DNA from 3 places in the Paenibacillus sp. plas6 genome. Region 2 is predicted to be linked to each of the others. Evidence: predicted binding sites of a transcription regulator. Region 2 holds the regulator's gene; each other region holds the start of a gene.
What was found. The regulator LexA, encoded in region 2, represses DNA repair genes until DNA is damaged. The targets are predictions, from matches to a motif close to CGAACATATGTTCG.
Positions count from the first base shown of each region.

Region 1: the regulator LexA is predicted to act here: its motif matches at 1,658-1,671, upstream of AC2TDL_RS01555 (DNA polymerase IV).
Region 3: the regulator LexA is predicted to act here: its motif matches at 1,269-1,282, upstream of parE (DNA topoisomerase IV subunit B).

Region 1 is NZ_CM170151.1:315,286-318,577, forward strand. Features, by position in the region: gene AC2TDL_RS01550 (ferredoxin) at 1-172, opposite strand, end outside; gene AC2TDL_RS01555 (DNA polymerase IV) at 285-1,574, opposite strand; gene cimA (citramalate synthase) at 1,831-3,292, shown strand, end outside.
Region 2 is NZ_CM170151.1:4,432,110-4,435,401, forward strand. Features, by position in the region: gene AC2TDL_RS19670 (hypothetical protein) at 1-456, opposite strand, end outside; gene AC2TDL_RS19675 (DUF896 domain-containing protein) at 504-704, opposite strand; gene AC2TDL_RS19680 (LysM peptidoglycan-binding domain-containing protein) at 900-1,268, opposite strand; gene lexA (transcriptional repressor LexA) at 1,434-2,069, shown strand; partial or broken gene AC2TDL_RS19690 (NucA/NucB deoxyribonuclease domain-containing protein) at 2,352-2,732, shown strand; gene AC2TDL_RS19695 (excalibur calcium-binding domain-containing protein) at 2,730-2,945, shown strand; gene AC2TDL_RS19700 (AAA family ATPase) at 3,030-3,292, opposite strand, start outside.
Region 3 is NZ_CM170151.1:4,694-7,985, reverse strand. Features, by position in the region: gene AC2TDL_RS00025 (M14 family metallopeptidase) at 1-1,059, shown strand, start outside; gene parE (DNA topoisomerase IV subunit B) at 1,462-3,292, shown strand, end outside.

The DNA of each region.
Region 1 (3,292 bases), 410 kb from region 2:
GCATATCTTCATACAGGTCTTCAGGAATTTCAGTGATCCCTCTATTATTGTCACCCTCATAAACAACTTCAGCTAGACCCTCGTCATCGTAGTCATAAATATCGGGTGCAGTTGCACCGCAAGCACCGCATGCAATACAGGTGTCTTTTTCAACCCAAGTGTATTTAGCCAACGTATTTCCCTCCTAGTTCTATCGCAAACCATGTTCCCATAGATTCTATATATACCACATATGATTATAGCATAAAATGAACATAAATAAATACTGCCTAATAAACTTATTGTTACGAAAGATCCTCCAACTTTTCCAAAGATGTTCCGCGCACCTTTTTGTTACGGATTAGAGCTGATGGATCGTTCGTAAGCATACCTGCTGTTAAGACAGCACTTTCACCGTATTTATTACGCAACTCGTCCATCACCTTTGTTAGCGCATCTTTTTTTGATTCCTGTTCATAGCTAAACAGATCAAGCTGAATCGCTGCACTATCCTCTGGTTGTAAATTGTGTAACGAGATGCCAAGTAATCGTATCGGTTCAGACGGTTGCCAATTTTGCAGTAACAATTGCTGTGCATGCCTATAAACAACTTCCATGTTTTGTGTTGGTGTTGACAATGTACATGCTCGTGTATATGTCGTCATATCGGGCCGGCGAATCGTTATCTGTACAGATCTTGCGACAAGCTTTTGTCTGCGTAATCTTCGTGTAGTTTGGTCAGACAAATTAAGCAGTACACGATTAATATCATCAAGCTTTGTTATATCTGCAGGCAATGTCGTCGAATGTCCAATTGATTTATTTAATTCTCGCTCAGCCTTTACTTCTCTAGTATCAATGCCATTAGCTGCTTGCTTAAGCCATGATCCTAGAACACCAAAAGATTTTGTTAATAGCAATTCATCCGCTTGAGCTAACTGTCCTATCGTATGAATATGGAGACGTTTAAGCTTATTAGCAGTTTTAGCACCTATTCCAAACAACTGTTCACAGGGCTTTGACCACAATAAATGAGGTACATCTCGCCGACGTAAGACAGTAATGCCATTAGGCTTTTTCATATCAGAAGCCATTTTTGCAAGCAGCATATTGGGAGCAATGCCGATCGAGCAAGGTAATCCTAGCTCCTCAGCTATCCGTTTTTGCAATGTAGTTGCAATGTCTAACGGTGTGCCAAATAGCTTAGAACCCGTAATATCCATATAACACTCATCAATTGAAACCTGCTCAATAATCGGTGTATATTGACCTGCTATTTTCATAAATGCTCTTGAATACTGTCGATATAAATTGAAATCAGGTGATATTAAAATAAGCTCTGGCAAAATTCGTAGTGCTTCTCTTACATTCATACCTGTTCGTATTCCTACTTTTCGTGCTTCATAAGAGCAGGTCACAATTATGCCTTTACGTTTTTCAATACTTCCTGAGACTGCTGTCGGCTTTCCTTTGTAGATATGAGGCTGCTCGGCACTATGCACAGAACAATAAAATGCGTTCATATCCAAATGTAAAATAACTCGTCCATTCGTTGGATAATAATGCTGCACTTCTGGCAAGAGCTTCACCTTCATTTCTGCATCATAATATTATATGTAGATGTTCACCTATTGTGTTCATCGTATTCATTATGTCTTCAATTCACAATATTTATTATAGCACATACGTTCGGAAAACAATATGCACATAGGTTTTGCATATGTTTTTAAACAGATAATAAGTTTTCTATCCTATATTTTTACTCAATGCTATGCCAAGTGTACGAGATAGTGCTATAATAGTCCAATATGGTTTGTATTGGCTATCAATGAAGGAGGCGTCAATTTTTTTATGTCATCTAAAAAAATATTTATATTCGACACGACGCTGCGTGACGGCACGCAAGGAGAAGGCATCAGCTTGTCGGCAGATGATAAATTAAAAATTGCCCAAAAGCTAGATCAATTGGGTGTTGACTATATCGAGGGCGGTAATCCCGGAAGTAATGGGAAAGACATTGAATTTTTCCAGCGTGTTAAATCATTAAAATTGAATGCAAAACTAACTGCCTTTGGCAGCACTCGTCGTAAAAATAGCATTGCAGAGCATGATAGCAGCTTACTTCGAATCGTCGAATCTGGCGTACCTGCAGCAACTCTCGTCGGAAAGGCTTGGGATTTTCACGTTCAAGTTGCTCTTCAAACAACGCTTGAAGAAAATTTAGCGATGATTCGCGAATCGTTCGCTTTTCTGAAGCGTCATGGACTAGAAGCAATGTATGATGCTGAGCATTTCTTCGATGGGTATAAACATAATCCAGAATACGCTCTTGCAGCTCTAAAAGCTGCACAAGATGGAGGCGCAGACTGGCTTGTACTATGTGATACTAATGGCGGTACATTACCAAACGAAATTTTTGATATCGTCTCTCGTGTTAAACAAGAGCTTGATATGCCAATCGGCATTCATACACATAACGACTGTGAGCTTGCAGTTGCAAATACTCTTGCAGCAGTTAATGCAGGTGCTACTCAAGTACAAGGAACGATTAACGGTTATGGAGAACGCTGCGGTAACGCTAATCTTTGCTCCATTATCCCTAATCTACAATTAAAAATGGATTACAATTGCTTGCCTAGTGAAAAGCTGGCAACACTAACCAATACTGCACGTTATATTAGTGAAATTGCCAATGTTCATATGCCAGTCGGTCAAGCCTATGTAGGTACTGCAGCATTTGCCCATAAAGGCGGAATCCATGTTTCTGCGATTATGAAGGATTCGAAAACGTATGAGCATATTCAACCTGAGCTTGTCGGCAATAAACAACGTATTCTGGTTTCTGAATTGTCTGGACAAAGCAATATTATTTCTAAAGCTAGCGCGTTAGGACTTGATGTAACTAGCAATAATGAAAAAACTAAGCAAATTATCGAGCATATTAAACAACTTGAACATGAAGGTTATCAATTTGAAGCAGCTGATGCTTCATTGGAGCTTTTATTGCGTAAAGCATTTGGCGATTGGAAGCCTGCATTCCAAGTGGAGTCCTATAAGGTTCATACGGAATCTAAGGGTGATGCTATGATTGCAGAAGCAATTGTTAAAATTAACATTGACGGCCAGCAAATTTACACAATTGCTGAAGGTAATGGTCCTGTAAATGCGCTTGATAATGCGCTGCGTAAAGCATTATCGCAGCATTATCCTGATATTGAGCATGTATATTTAACAGACTATAAAGTTCGTGTTATTGATGAAGCTGATGCTACAGCAGCTAAGGTTCGCGTTCTTGTTGAATCAACCGGCAAGC
Region 2 (3,292 bases):
CTCAATGGGAAAGCGATTGAATGTTTTATTAAAAGCCCAGCTACTACCATTTTTCGGAATAATGATAATGTAGCCGCCTTGAACTTTAATCTCTTTAATCGCAACTGCAAATAGCTGCTTGTCCCCCATAATGCGACGTGACTGTATATAATCTTTCCCTATCGCAAGATAAGGCTTTCGGAAAAAAAATAGAGCTGCTAAAACAAGATAAGCAACATTTGTTAACCAATACATTGCATCTAGCTCGTAAACAGGATTCATTAACAATAAAATGTTATACATCCCAATAAACAGAATAAGTACAATTGGAAAAACGATATTTTGCCCTTTGAACACGATTTTATTATCTTGTCCAGCCGCTTTATTAAGCTGCACATCCCCGAGCCCAGCTTTTTTCCGTTGCTTATTTACCAGTTCCATATTTTTTCTAACTTTTCTTTCCCAAGAACGAGACAAGCAAACTCCTCCTCTATCTATATTAATTTCTGCTTATCTTTAAGAAATTAATGCAGTGGTTTACTTTCTGAAGTTTCATCCTCTACATATTTTATGCTATCAAGCTGTTGTTTAAAATTGGCTTTAAACACAGAGAGATATTGCGCTCTTAATTTTTCACGCTCTTTTTCCTCTGCCTTCGTTAAACCAACAGATTTATTTTTGCGCGCTAGCTCATTAATACGCGCAACCATTTTATCCATATCCATTTCATCCACTCCCCTCTTTATCAATACAAACTTCTGCCGGCTACGGTCGGGAGTTGCACTTTGCATCCCTATTACAATGATAAACCTTTGAAAAAATCCACAACAAATTTATTATAGCAAAAAAGCTTATAAAGTAACATCATTTACTGATGCCTTATAAGCTTAGAAATATTTTTAGTTATTATACATTCCCTATTAAGGAAGCTCGGGCAGAATTAGCTGTTCGCCGGGCTTAATCAGATCACTCTCTAAACCATTACGTTGCTTTATTAAAAATACAATAAAGTTAAGATCTTTGTGCTCATAATGTCGACTTGCAATATTCCATAATGTATCACCAGTACTAACTGTTACAACTGATTCACCATCAAGCACAGCAAATTGTGACGAAGAACTGCCGGCAGCAGCAGTAATTAAATATAAGCTAGTTATTATTAAAACTATAACCAATAAACTAAATATCCATTTATAGATTTGTGTTGAATTGGTATTTCCTTTTTTATGATCTAGCGATGTCTTAATGACCTCATAGCCTTGATATGCATACGGATTATAAGTTGTCATCTCATGTCACTCCCAAACATTTGTTCTGTTTTTATAATATGCGAACATATGTTTCTTGTCAATAGATTCTACCAAAAAATAAGAACATATATTCTCAAGAACTTATGTTTGTGCGAACCGGAGTTCTATGTTATAATTTCCCTAATAATAATGGGAGTTGATTATATGAGCAAGCTTTCTAAGCGCCAATTAGAAATATTGAACTTTATAAAAAAAGAAGTAAGAGAAAAAGGATACCCTCCTGCTGTTAGAGAAATTGCTGAAGCTGTAGGATTATTATCAAGCTCTACAGTACACGGTCATCTAGATAGATTGGAAAAGAAAGGATACATACGCCGTGACCCTACTAAACCACGTGCAATTGAAATATTAGATCATGATGATGAATATACAGATTCATCCGACAACGTAATTCCATTTCCTGTTAAACACATTCCGATTATCGGTAAAGTTACAGCTGGTATTCCAATTACCGCTACTGAAAATATTGAAGATTACTTCCCGCTATCCTCCCATTTTGTTGGTGAGCATAATGTGTTTGTTCTAACTGTTGTCGGTAATAGTATGATTGAAGCTGGTATTCATAATGGTGATCTTGTGATTGTTCGTCAGCAACAAACTGCAAACAATGGGGATATTGTAGTTGCAATGACGGAGGATGATGAAGCGACAGTAAAAACTTTCTATCGTGAAAAAGATCATATTCGCCTACAACCTGAAAACTCATCAATGGAACCAATTATTCTAAAAAATGTTACGATTCTTGGAAAAGTCATCGGATTGTTCCGTGATATGCATTAATAATAAGCATATAATAAAAAAATGATGACCATTATCGCTAGTTGGCATAATGGTCATTACTATTCAGAGGACATTTCCTCGCAATTATCATTACGGGAGGAACCTGTATTGAAATCATTAAAGTTTTTTGTCCTAGCTCTATGCTTATTCCTTTCAGCCTGTGGTCAGCAATCAAATTCACACTTAACATCAACACAAGCTATAGCTGAACCACAGCAAACCAAAACTCAATCTGAAAATCAGATAGCTACGGACACGGATGCAGAAGAACTGCTGACAGAGGTGCAAAATACAGAAAAAACTCATTCTAATATTGTCTCTTCAAAGCAAACTGAGCCTGATGATTACGACTATGTTTTAGAATTTCCTAGTGACAGCTATCCTGAAACAGCATTACATATTTATTCAGCTATTGAAAATGGACATTCCGATGTTTGCACAATCGATCGAGACGGTGCAGCTGAACGACGTAAGCAATCGCTAAAAAGAATTAGCACTAGAGATGGCTATGATCGAGATGAGTGGCCAATGGCAATGTGTGCAGAAGGCGGTGAGGGGGCAAGTGTTGCATATGTTGATTCAAGCGACAATCGCGGTGCCGGAAGTTGGATTGGTCATCAGCTCTCCGCCTATGAAGATGGCGAACGTATTTTATTTATTGTGGCAAAACCAAAAAGTCTTTTTGGAAAAACTAACCCTAACACAGATAAAAGTGAATTAAAGTTAGATGAAGATTTGCAAGCTGAAGTTGAAGAACCTCTCTACAAAAACTGTACAGAGGCTCATGAGGCAGGGGTCACTCCATTATTTGAAGGAGATCCTGGCTATAGCAAAAAGTTAGATCGCGATGGAGACGGCGTTGCCTGTGAATTATAGAGAATAATATTAATAAGCTCGTTATCCAAAAAAAATAATGGCTCTATTCAACTACCTCTTCGGGTAGGAATAGAGCCGTATCCATTATAACTGAAATTTCTCCTTAATAATTTGGGCAACTTCAGTAGGTTCCAAAAGTGTATTATTGATGCGAATATAGTTTTCTTTTGTTATTTCCCCCGGCAATGAGTTTATGCGATAATTTTGTATCGTTGCTCGCAGATCCTCCTCAGATTCTTCAATATTTCGTTTCGATGGTTTTTGCTCAAGACGAAATTCACTTCGGTTGCGCTGCAATCTTGTCTCCATATCTGCTTCCAACTCAACGAAATACGTTTCTCCACCCT
Region 3 (3,292 bases), 100 kb from region 2:
TACGTTTGGCATGAGTACACCGTACAAGCAGGAGATACATTATGGCAAATTGCACGGCGAAATAATATTCCATTAAATCTGTTATTGCAAAGCAATCCAACGTTAGAAACAGAACAGCTTCAAATTGGTACAAAAATTATGTTGCCACAACGAATAACGGAAGGTGTAATCAGTGGCAACAAAAATTACACATATGAGCAATTATTGCAGGATATTGAGCGGTTGCGTCAAATATATCCATTCTTAACGATGCGAAGCATCGGAAAAAGTGTAATGGGTAAAGATATTATCGAACTGCGTGTCGGTAACGGACCATCTGAAATACATGTGAATGCTGCTATGCATGCAAATGAATGGATTACGGCTGGAGCGCTAATGCAGTTTATTAGTGATTTTCTGTTAGCTGTTACAAATAGCCAACCATTAAGCGGACAATACGTTTATCCGCTTTACACGATGAATACAATGTCCTTTGTGCCAATGGTAAATCCTGACGGCGTGAATCTTGTTATAAATGGTGCTCCGTGGGAGGAGCCATATCGCTCACAAGTGCTGCAAATTAACGGAGGATCAAGCGATTTCTCTGGCTGGAAGGCGAATATTCGCGGTGTCGATTTAAATAAGCAGTTTCCTGCACTATGGGAAGTAGATGCGGTAAAAGGACCGCAGCAGCCAGCTCCGCGTGATTATTCTGGTGAAGCTCCATTAACTGAACCTGAGGTGCAAGCAGTTGCTGAGCTAACGAGAGAGCGCAGCTTTAATCGAGTTGTAGCTCTCCATACACAAGGTCAAGAAATTTATTGGGGTTTCCAAGGCTTAGAGCCGCCTGAATCAGAAATTTATGCAGCTCGAATGGCCGCAGCGAGCGGATATAAAGCAGTTCGTTCAGTAGACAGTACTGCAGGATATAAAGATTGGTTTATTCAAGATTGGCGCAGACCAGGCTTTACGATTGAGCTCGGGCTAGGTCAAAATCCATTGCCGCTTTCACAATTTCCGAGCATTGCACAAGCAGCAACGAGTATTATTTTGGAAGTGATGAAAAGTGCGTATAGTTAATGCAGTGTAGCCAAACGCTATCTGTGCATGAAACTTTCTGTCGAACGCACGGGCTCTTCTTTGCAGCGGATGCTTACATCTAAAGTAAAATAATGAAGGAAGCATCCGCTGTAAATAGTAAGAGGACGCTTGAAAATTTTTAGACGATGGTTTTAGATTAAGCATGATCCGTCTAATCGTCTTACTTGCATAAAATGATTTATTAATTTAGAATATATGTTCGTATTCTGCTAGTTGGTTTATTGGTCAAAAGTACTATTTTTACATTACATGGCAGGTTAATGTTTGCTATCTTATCGGTTTTCGTTTTATATTGAAAGTATTGTTGCTTTACGTGAACCGTTATTTACACTAAAATACTAAAAGATATGACAAAGCGTGGTTGTTGATTGGGGGAAGATCATGAAGGAACAATTGGATCTTTTTAATATTACTGAACAGGAAAAGCAATACGGTGCTGATGATATTCAAATTTTAGAGGGCTTAACAGCAGTACGTAAGCGTCCTGGTATGTATATAGGCAGTACTGGCAATTCAGGTTTGCACCATTTAGTATGGGAAATTGTCGATAATGCAGTGGACGAGCATTTAGCGAAGTTTTGTACTGCGATCGATGTTACGATACATAAAAATGGCGCAATTACCATTATCGATAATGGCCGGGGTATTCCTACGGGGATGCATAAATCCGGTATTCCAACACCACAGGTTGTATTTACAATACTACACGCTGGAGGCAAGTTCGGCGGTGGCGGCTATAAAAAATCTGGCGGCTTGCATGGTGTAGGTGCATCGGTAACAAATGCGCTTTCCGAGTTTTTAGAGGTAGAAATTTATCGTGAAGGCAAAATCTTTAAACAACGCTTTGAATATTGGGTCGATGATCAAGGGAAAGAACATGTCGGTGAGCCTGTCACAGGACTAGAAGTGATCGGAAATACGAATAAAACTGGGACAAAGGTAACTTTTAAACCTGACATTCGAGTGTTCCAGAATGGAATTTCGTTTAACTATGATACATTGGCAGAGCGCTTGCAGGAGATCGCCTTTCTAAACTCAGGCTTAAAAGTTAGTCTTAAGGATGAGCGAACAGGTTCAAGCGATGTTTTTCATTATGAAGGCGGCGCTAGTCAATTTGTTGAATTTCTTAATGAAAATAAAACGGTATTACATGATGTCATCCATTTTACAGGCGAAAAAGATGATATTGAGGTTGAAGTTGCCTTCCAATATAATGACGGCTATACAGAGACGATTGCATCCTTTGTTAACTCTATTCCAACTCGCGGTGGCGGTACGCATGAGACTGGATTTAAAACTGCCTATACTCGTGTTATGAATGATTACGCACGCAAGGTAGGAATTTTGAAGGAAAAGGATAAAAATCTTGATGGCAATGATTTGCGCGAAGGTATGATTGTTGTTATTAATATAAAAATGGCAGAGGTAGAGTTTGTTGGGCAAACGAAAGATCAATTAGGCAGCTCCTCAGCTCGTGGTGCGGTTGATACAATTGTCGCAGAACGAATGAATGTATTTCTGGAGGAAAATCCACAAACTGCGCAAGCTTTATTGAAAAAAGCGGTACAGGCGGCTAAAGCACGCGAAGCTGCACGAAAAGCGCGTGAAGAAATTCGTTCAGGCAAAAAACGTAGTGAGGGCTCTAATTTAGGTGGTAAGCTTACTCCAGCACAATCAAAGGATTTTAGTCGCAATGAGCTTTTTATTGTTGAGGGTGATTCAGCGGGTGGTTCAGCTAAGCAAGGCCGTGATTCTAAGCATCAAGCGATCTTACCGCTTAAAGGTAAGCCGATGAATCCTGAAAAAGCAAAGCTAGCAGATATTTTGAAAAATGATGAGTATCGTGCGATTATCAATGCGATAGGCGCAGGTGTTGGCTCTGAATTTGAAGTTGAAGAAAGTAACTACAGTAAAATTATTATTATGACGGATGCCGATACGGATGGTGCACATATTCAGGTGCTGCTGCTTACGTTTTTCTATCGTTATATGCGCCCGCTTATTGATAGTGGTCGAGTATATATTGCTCAACCGCCGCTATATAAAATTACGAAAAAATCAGGCAAGCTAAATACAGTTCGCTATGCTTGGACGGATGAACAATTGCAAAATTATATTAAGGAAATGAAAAATTATGAATTGCAGCGCTACAAAGGTCTTGGCGAAATGAATCCTGAGCAGCTATGGGAAACGACAATGAATCCAGAAACGA